One region of the Streptacidiphilus sp. PAMC 29251 genome, then DNA from elsewhere that is predicted to be linked to it. Evidence: riboswitches for the same ligand, from Rfam matches in the RefSeq annotation. Region 1 holds a riboswitch; the other holds the start of a gene.
What was found. Region 1 has a riboswitch for cobalamin ahead of cobI (precorrin-2 C(20)-methyltransferase). Riboswitches for the same ligand answer to the same signal wherever they lie in the genome.

Region 1 (4,201 bases):
AGCCGGCCGCGAGCAGCGCCGCCCGCACGCCGGGCACCCGGTCCAGGGCGACCAGGGTCACCACCACCGTCCGCCGGGCCCGCTCGGCGCAGGCGGTGACGATGGCGGGCAGATCGGCTCCGCCGCCGACGAAGACGGCGTCAGGGTCCGGCAGACCGTCCAGCGCCTGCGGGGCGCTGCCGTGGACCACGGCCACGTCCACCCCGTGCGCGGCGGCGTTGGCGCGGACCCGGTCGGCGCCGTCCTCGGCCCGCTCCACGGCGACCACGGCGGCGCCCAGCCGGGCGCACTCCACGGCCACCGAGCCGCTGCCGGCGCCGATGTCCCAGACCAGTTCGCCCGGTCGGGGCCCGAGCCTGGCCAGGGCCAGGGCGCGGATCTCGGCCTTGGTGACCAGCGAGTCGCGGTGGTCGAAGGCGTCCTCGGGCAGGCCCCAGCCGCTCTCGGCGGGCCGGGCGGGTCCGGCCAGCGACCGCATCGGGCCGAGGGCTGCGCCCGGGCCCAGGCAGAGCACCACCTGCACTCCCGGCCAGTCCCGGGCGGCGGCCTGAGCCGGGGTCACCTGCTGCACCGACTCACCGGCGCCGCCCAGGTCGGTGGCGACCACCAGTCGCCGCTCCACCCCCGGCATCGCCAGCAGCGCCGCGCCGATCTCGGCCGGACCCGCGCCGGGCGCGGTCAGCACGGCGACCTTGCGCTGCGCCCGGCAGACATTGAACGCGGTCCGCGGGTCGCGGCCGTGGGCGCTGACGACCACGGCGTCGTCCCAGGGCAGCCCGAGCCTGGCGAAGGCCTCGGCGATGCTGCTCACCCCCGGCCGCACGTCCAGGGCGTCGGGGCCGAAGCGCTCGGCGAGGGCCCGGACGATGCCGAAGAACCCGGGGTCGCCGGAGGCCAGCACCAGCACCCGGCCGGTCGCCGCGGCCACCCGGTCCAGCGCGGGGGCCAGCGGTCCCAGCACCACCGCGCGCTCGTCCTTCACCCCCGCGGTATCCAGATGCCGCTGCGCGCCCAGCACCAGCGCGGCCCCGTCGACCAGCGCGCGATGGTCCGGAGCCAGTGCCGCACCCAGCACAATGATCCGTGCGCCGGACGTCACTGCGCCGGACGTCACTGCGGCGTGCCGCGCAGGGCGCGCCGCGCGGCCGGGTCCGCGCGGCGGAAGCCGTGGAAGTGGCCGGGGTGGTAGAGGTGCGAGCGGGTGCCGGTCGCGGCGAGCGCCGGGCCGACCAGGAACAGGGTGTGCTTCCACAGCCGGTGCTCCTTGACGGTGGCCTCCAGCGTCTCCAGCGTCCCTTCCAGCACCAGCTCGTCCGGCCAGGTGGCCTGGTAGGCGATGATCACCGGGGTTTCCGGCGGATAGCCGCCCGCCGTCAGCTCCTCGACCAACTGCTTGCTCCTGGCGGCGGAGAGGAAGATCGCCATGGTGGTGCCGTGCCGGGCGAAGTCCCGCACCTCCTCGCCGGGCGGCATCGGCGTCTTGCCGCCGCCGAGCCGGGTCAGGATGACGCTCTGGGCCACCTCGGGAATGGTCAGCTCCCGCTGCGCGATGGCGGCGACGGCGGCGAACGAGGAGACCCCGGGGACGATCTCGGTGTCCAGGCCCAGCTCCCGGCAGCGGTCCAACTGCTCCTGCACCGCGCCCCAGAGCGAGGGGTCGCCGGAGTGGATCCTGGCGACCTTCCGGCCCTCCGCGGCGGCCCGGACGTAGACCGCGAGCACGTCCTCCATCGGGATCAGCGAGGAGTCCAGGATCTCGGCGTCCGCGCGGGCGTGCTCCAGCACCTCGGCCTGGACCAGGCTGGCGGCCCAGATCACCGTGTCGGCCTCGGCGATCGCCCGGGCCGCACGGAACGTCAGCAGGTCGGCGGCGCCGGGCCCGGCGCCCACGAAGGTCACTTTGCCGACAGGTCGATCGCTCACAGCTTGCCTCCACGGCGGGTACGGGTCGCGGGTGCGATCAGGGTCGAGAGGTAGGGGAGCGGGCCGTCCAGCGGATGCCCGGCCGGGCGGATCCGCTCGTCCGGCAGGCCCAGCGCGGAGCCCCAGACCGCGCTGCCGTCCCGGCCGGTCTCCCGCAGCGCCTCGGTGACCTGCGCCGCCAGCCGTCCGAACTTGTAGGCGACGACCGTGCCGGGCCCGGCCAGGGCGTCCCGCAGCACGTCGGAGCCCGCGGTGACCGGGACCAGGGTGAGCGGCTCGGTGCCCTCGGCCAGCACGGTGCCGCTGCGCGCGGCCAGGTCCTGCATGGCGGTGATGCCGGGGACGGTCTCCACCACCAGCCCCGGCAGCAGCGGGACCAGGGTCTGCGCGAGGTAGGTGAAGGTGGAGTAGACATTGGGGTCGCCGATGGTCGCGAAGGCGACGCTGCCGTGCTCCCGCAGCAGCTCGGCGACGCGGGCGCCGGCGGCGTCCCAGGCGGCCTCGCGCCTGGCCGTGTCCTGGCGCTCGTTGAGGGCGAAGACGATCCGCTCGACCTTGGCGCCGGGCTCGGTGTGCTGCAGCACGGTGGCCTCGGCCCGCCCGGTCTCCCCGGTGTCCAGCACCGGGACGACGATCACCGCGGCCTCGCGCAGGATCCGCACCGCCTTGACGGTGACCAGCTCGGGGTCACCCGGGCCCATGCCCACCCCGACCAGACGCAACGCGTCCATGGGCGGCGTCATCGGACGGCGCGCAGGCAGAAGGGCACAACGGCGCGGCAGCGCATGGGGGCAGTCCTCACTCGGGGTCCGCGCCCCGTGTCGTGGTGACGGCGGCCAGAGTTCCTGGCTCGCGGACGACCGCGCCCGATGCGGTGGGCGCGCCGCCCGGTGACAGTGGCGGGACCGCGCCGGATTCGCACCGGACTTCCTCATCATTGCCGCCGTATCAGGCCTCGAAATCCCACCATGCCCGCTGGTGGCCAGTCAACCGGGAGCGGGCCCGGCGGCCTGTGGGATGACCCACGTCACTCCGGTCCCCGCGGAACTGTTCTTGCTGATCACCGGCGCGGAGCGGGACAGTCCCGATACGATCGGAACGGTGAGTACCGGCGATGCGTGTGAGGTGGGCATGACCTTAGGCGTCCAGGGCAGGCGGGCCGGCGATCTCCCGGCCGAGGTCACCAGCTTTGTCGGACGCGGGGTCGAACTGGCATCCGTGGAAAGGCTGCTGGTACAGGCGCGGATGGTCACCCTGACCGGCCCCGGCGGCGTCGGCAAGACCCGGATAGCGCTGCGCACCGCGGCCCGGCTGCGCGAGCGGCACCAGGACCGTTACCACGACGGGGTGTTCCTGGTCGAGCTCTCCGGCCTCAAGGACGCCGAGCTGCTGCCCCGGGCGGTGTGTGTGGCGCTCGGCCTCATCGACCAGACGGTCCGGCCGCCGCTGGACTTCCTCACCGACTACCTGGCCGACCGCTCGATCCTGCTGCTGCTGGACACCTGCGAGCACCTGGTCGACGCCTGCGCCATGCTCGCCGACCTGCTGCTCCGGGACGCGCCCGGAGTGAGCATCCTCAGCACCAGCCGTCAGCCGCTGGACGTCCCGGGCGAGCACACCCTGGTGATCCCACCGCTGCCGGTCGAGCCGGAGGAGGCCGACGGCGGGGGAGCGGTGGCCCTGTTCGCCCAGCGCGCGGCGGCCGTCCTGCCCGGATTCCGGCTCACCGGGGACAACCGCGACGATGTGCTGGCGCTCTGCCGCCGACTGGACGGGATCCCGCTGGCGATCGAGCTGGCGACGGTGCGGCTGCGGGCGATCCCGCTGGAGCAGCTGGCGGCGCGGCTGGAGGACCGCTTCCGGCTGCTGACCGGCGGTCGGCGCGCGCTGCTGCCCCGGCACCAGACGCTAAGGACCACCATCGGCTGGAGCCATGAGCTGTGCACGCCCGAGGAGCGGCTGCTCTGGGCCCGGCTCTCGGTCTTCGCCGGGAGCTTCGACCTCGCCGCGGTGGAGCAGGTCTGCGCGGGCGGGGAGCTGCGCTCCGAGGCGGTGGTGGAGCACCTGATCGGACTTGTCGACAAGTCGGTGGTGCTACGAGTCGACGAATCGTCCGGCGGCACCCGTTACCGCCTGCTGGACACCATCCGCGAGTACGGCGGCGAGTGGCTGGCGAAGGCCGGCGAGGAGTGCGCGGTCCGGGCCCGGCACCTGGACCACTACCGCAGGGCGGTCCGGGACTTCCGGGCGGACTTTCTGACTGATGATCAACTGCCCT
Region 2 (4,201 bases), 730 kb from region 1:
TCCTTGTCATCGGCATCGGGGCGGGCGATCCCGACTACCTCACGCTCCAGGCGGTCAAGGCCATCGGCCGGGCGGACGTCTTCCTGGTCCTGGACAAGGGCGAGGAGAAGAGCGATCTGGTGCGGCTGCGCCAGGACATGCTCGCGCAGTACGCCCGCCCCGGGCACCGGGTGGTCCAGGCCGGCGACCCGGACCGGGACCGCGCCGCGGCCCCGGCCGCCTACGCCGCCGCGGTCCGGGACTGGCGGGCCCGCCGGGCCGACCTCTACCAGGCGTTCGTCCGCGACGAGGTGCCCGCCGACGGCACCGGCGCGCTGCTGGTCTGGGGCGATCCCTCGCTCTACGACAGCACCATCGCCGCGGTGGACGAGGTCCTCGCCCGCGGCGAGGTCGCCTTTGAGGCTGGGGCCGCCTTTGAGTACGCCGTCGTCCCCGGGATCAGCTGCGTCTCCGCCCTCGCGGCCGGCCATCGGATCCCGCTGAACCGGGTCGGGCAACCGGTGACGGTCACCACCGGCCGCCGGCTCGCCGCGATGGCCCCCGCCGACATCCCGGACGACGTCGCGGTGATGCTGGACGCGCACGACGCCTACGCCGGGCTCGCCGAGCCGGAGGCGTTCACCATCTACTGGGGCGCCTACATCGGCACCCCGGACGAACTGCTGCTCTCCGGGCCCGTCGCCGAGATCGCGCCGACCATCCAGCGGGTACGCGCCGAGGCCCGCGCCCGCAAGGGCTGGATCATGGACACCTACCTGCTCAGACGAGCCCGCGAAGCCAGCTGACCACGAAGCCAGTTGACCGCGGCGGCCACGTCCGTGACCGTCTCCACCCCGGGCTCCGCCGCCGGACGCCGCACCACGACCACCGGCAGCCCGGCCTCCCTCGCGGCGATCAGCTTGGCGGCCGTGGCCGCGCCGCCGCTGTCCTTGGTGACCAGGACGTCGATCCGGTGCTCGCGCAGCAGCGCCCGTTCGCCATCCAGGCTGAACGGGCCGCGGTCGAGCAGCAGTTGGCTCCGGGCCGGCAGCGGCGTCCGCGGCGGATCGACCGATCGGACCAGGAAGAACAGCTCGGACAGCCCGGCGAAGGCGGCGAGGCCCAGCCGACCCGTCGTCAGAAAGACCCGCGACCCAAGACCCGGCAGCAGCTCGGCGGCCTGCTCCAGCGACCCGGCCTCGTGCCAGCGGTCGCCGTCGACCGCGGTCCAGCCGGGCCGGCGCAGCGCCAGCAGCGGCACCCCGACCGCCGCCGCGGCCTGCGCCGCGTTGGCGCTGATCCGCGCCGCGAACGGGTGGGTGGCGTCGACCACGGCCGCGATCCGCTGCTCCCGCAGCCACGCCGCCAGCCCCTCGGCCCCGTTGAACCCGCCGACCCGCAGCTCCCCGGCGGCGGGCGGCAGCGGCTCGGCCACCCGCCCGGCCAACGCGGTGGTCACCGTCAGCCCCGGCTCCCGCCCCAGCTCGCCGACCAGCCGCCGCGCCTCCCCGGTCCCGCCCAGCACCAGCACCGCGGTGAGCGCAGACATGGATGAACCTCCCTTGTCGCTGACCACACCGTAGGGGTACTTGGCCTGGAAGCGAAGAATCTATAAGGTAAGGCTTGCCTAACTAGATGGATCCGGACGGATGGAGAGCCGCGTGGACCTCGCCGAGAGCCGAGCAGCAGAGTCAGCGGAATCGCGTGCGCATGAGCCCTCGGAGGCCGAGGTGGTGCGCAGCGTGCTGCAGCGGGCGACCTCGCTCACCGCCGTCGCCAACGGCAGCCGGCATGAACTCCTCGGCCCCGACCTGGTCGTGGTGGAGCGGGGCGAACTGCGGCTGCGGGTACCGGCCGACAGCAGGCTGGCCCGGGAGGCCGCGATGGTGGCCGGGGAGGGCAGCGGGCTGCCGCTGGTGCTGGAGTGGACCGATGTCGCCCCGCTGGCGGTCAGGGACCGGGTGCGGACCAGGGTGCGGCTGGCCGGCCTGCTTGCCTCCCGCCATGGCGGGAACGCCCGCCGTGCGCAGCAGTCGGACGGCACGGTGTCGCTGCTGCTGGACGTGCGCCAGGTGGCCCTCGCCACCGCCGGGACGAGCACCCTGGTCGACCCGGCGGAGCTGCTGCGGGTGGAGCCCGATCCGCTGGCGACGGTCGAGTCGGCGCTGCTGATCCACCTCGCCGAGGACCACCAGGACCATGTCGCCGCGCTGCTCGGCCTGATCGATCCTCAACTGCTGCGCGCGGTGGTCAGCGTGAGTCCGCTCACACTCGACCGCTACGGAATCGTGCTGCGGCTGACCCGCCGGCACTCCCATCAGGACGTCAGGCTCTCGTTCGGCGAGCCATTGCCGGACGCGGAGCAGGTGGGGCACCGGCTGCATGCGCTGCTCGCGGGTCGTCCGGCGTGATTGACGCGCTGCGTACAGGTCCGTAATCTCAACCCTGAGTGATGGCATGAGGAAGCTGGTGGAAATCCAGCACGGTCGCGCCACTGTGAGCGGGACACCGGACGTATCCAGATGAACGGTGCCTGCAAGTCAGACAGTCATCCATCACTCCGCTCCATTCGCTGAGGGACGCACGATCCCACTCAAGGAGGCTCCGACTCATGAGCAGTCTGACCGCACCCCCCGTCGCGATACCGACACCTGTCGTCCTCCCGGTGTCCAAGGCAGTCCTCTGGCTGTTCGGCACCGCGCTGATCGCGCTGGCCGTGTACTACTTCATCGGCGTTGACCAGGGCGCCTACTCCGTGTTCGGCAACGACATGCACATCCACGAGTTCGTGCACGACTCCCGCCACTTCCTCGGCTTCCCCTGCCACTGACGCGCCGCCGAGTAGAAGCACGGACAACTGGACATGGAGAAGAGACTCATCCTGCGCGGCATCATCGCCGGCGCAGTCGCCGGGCTGCTTGCGTTCGTGTTCGCACGGATCCTCGCCGAGCCCGTCATCAACACCGCGATCAATTACGAGAGCGCCCGCGACGCGGCCCAGGACGCCCTGGACAAGGCGGCCGGGGTCACCGTCCCTGACGCCGGGCCCGACATCTTCAGCCGCACCATCCAGGCCAATATCGGCATCGGTGTCGGCATGGTGTTCTTCGGCATCGCCATGGGCGCGCTGTTCGCTGTCGCCTATGCGGTCTGCCTGGGCCGGGTCGGCAATCTGAAGCCCCGCAACCTGGCGCTGCTGGTGGCGGCCGGCGGCTTCCTCGGCATGTACTTCGTGCCGTTCATCAAGTACCCGGCCAACCCGCCGTCGATCGGCCACCCCGACACCATCCACGTCCGGGGCAACCTCTATCTGGCGATGGTGCTCTGCTCGGTGCTGTTCCTGATCGGCGCGGTGGTGCTGGGCAAGCGGCTGCAGCCGCGCTTCGGCAACTGGAACGCCACCCTGCTGGCGCTGGCCGCCTACGCGGTCGCCATCGGCGTGGTGATGGCCCTGCTGCCGCAGCTGGGTGAACTGTCGGCCAACGTCAAGGAGTTCGGCCACCATGCGACCGAGACGCCGCTGCCGCTGACCGACAGCAAGGGCGCCATTGTGTTCCCCGGCTTCCCGGCGGACACGCTGTTCTCGTTCCGGTTCTACTCGGTCGCCGCGCAGTTGCTGCTGTGGGCCGTGATCGCCCTGGTCTTCGGCCCGATGGCGGAGCGGCTGCTCAGCCCGCGCCGCGAGCCGGCCGAGGCGCCGAACGCCCCGGCCCAGCCGGAGCCGGTCTCGCTCTGACGGACAATTGGGCGCGTCAGCCCAGCAGCCCCTCCGTCCGCAGGTCGTCCCACAGTTCGGCCGGGACGGGGCGGGCGATCATCGCCGCCGCGTCGGCGGCCTCCGCCGCCGAGCGGGCGCCGACCAGGACGCTGCGGACGGCGGGGTGGTCCAGCGGAAAGCGCAGCGCGGCGGCCCGCAGCGGCACGCCGTGGCGTTCGCAGACCGCCTTGATCCGCAGCGCGCGTCCCAGCAGCTCGGCCGAGGCGGGGGAGTAGTCGAAGGTGGCGCCGGGGCGCGGGTCGGCCAGCAGACCCGAGTTGAAGGCGCCGCCGACCACCACCCCGGTGCCGCGCCGCTGGGCCTCCGGCAGCAGCTCGGTCAGGCCGTCCTGGTCCAGCAGGGTGTAACGGCCGGCCAGTAGCACCACGTCCACGTCGGTCTCCCGGACGAAGCGGGTGAGCAGCGCGGACTGGTTCATCCCGGCCCCGATCGCCCGCAGCACGC

Region 2: it holds a riboswitch for cobalamin, as region 1 does, so the genes downstream of both, ACXKR8_RS39465 (CbtB domain-containing protein) here and cobI (precorrin-2 C(20)-methyltransferase) in region 1, are expected to answer to the same signal.

The regions. Positions count from the first base shown of each region.
Region 1 covers NZ_CM135725.2:7,591,552-7,595,752, forward strand. The annotation lists gene cbiE (precorrin-6y C5,15-methyltransferase (decarboxylating) subunit CbiE) at 1-1,099, opposite strand, end outside; gene cobM (precorrin-4 C(11)-methyltransferase) at 1,111-1,923, opposite strand; gene cobI (precorrin-2 C(20)-methyltransferase) at 1,920-2,654, opposite strand; cobalamin riboswitch at 2,741-2,883, opposite strand; gene ACXKR8_RS35955 (ATP-binding protein) at 3,055-4,201, shown strand, end outside.
Region 2 covers NZ_CM135725.2:8,321,715-8,325,915, forward strand. The annotation lists gene cobF (precorrin-6A synthase (deacetylating)) at 1-785, shown strand, start outside; gene ACXKR8_RS39455 (cobalt-precorrin-6A reductase) at 752-1,528, opposite strand; gene ACXKR8_RS39460 (DUF2470 domain-containing protein) at 1,629-2,390, shown strand; cobalamin riboswitch at 2,416-2,550, shown strand; gene ACXKR8_RS39465 (CbtB domain-containing protein) at 2,591-2,809, shown strand; gene ACXKR8_RS39470 (CbtA family protein) at 2,843-3,715, shown strand; gene ACXKR8_RS39475 (aldo/keto reductase) at 3,732-4,201, opposite strand, start outside.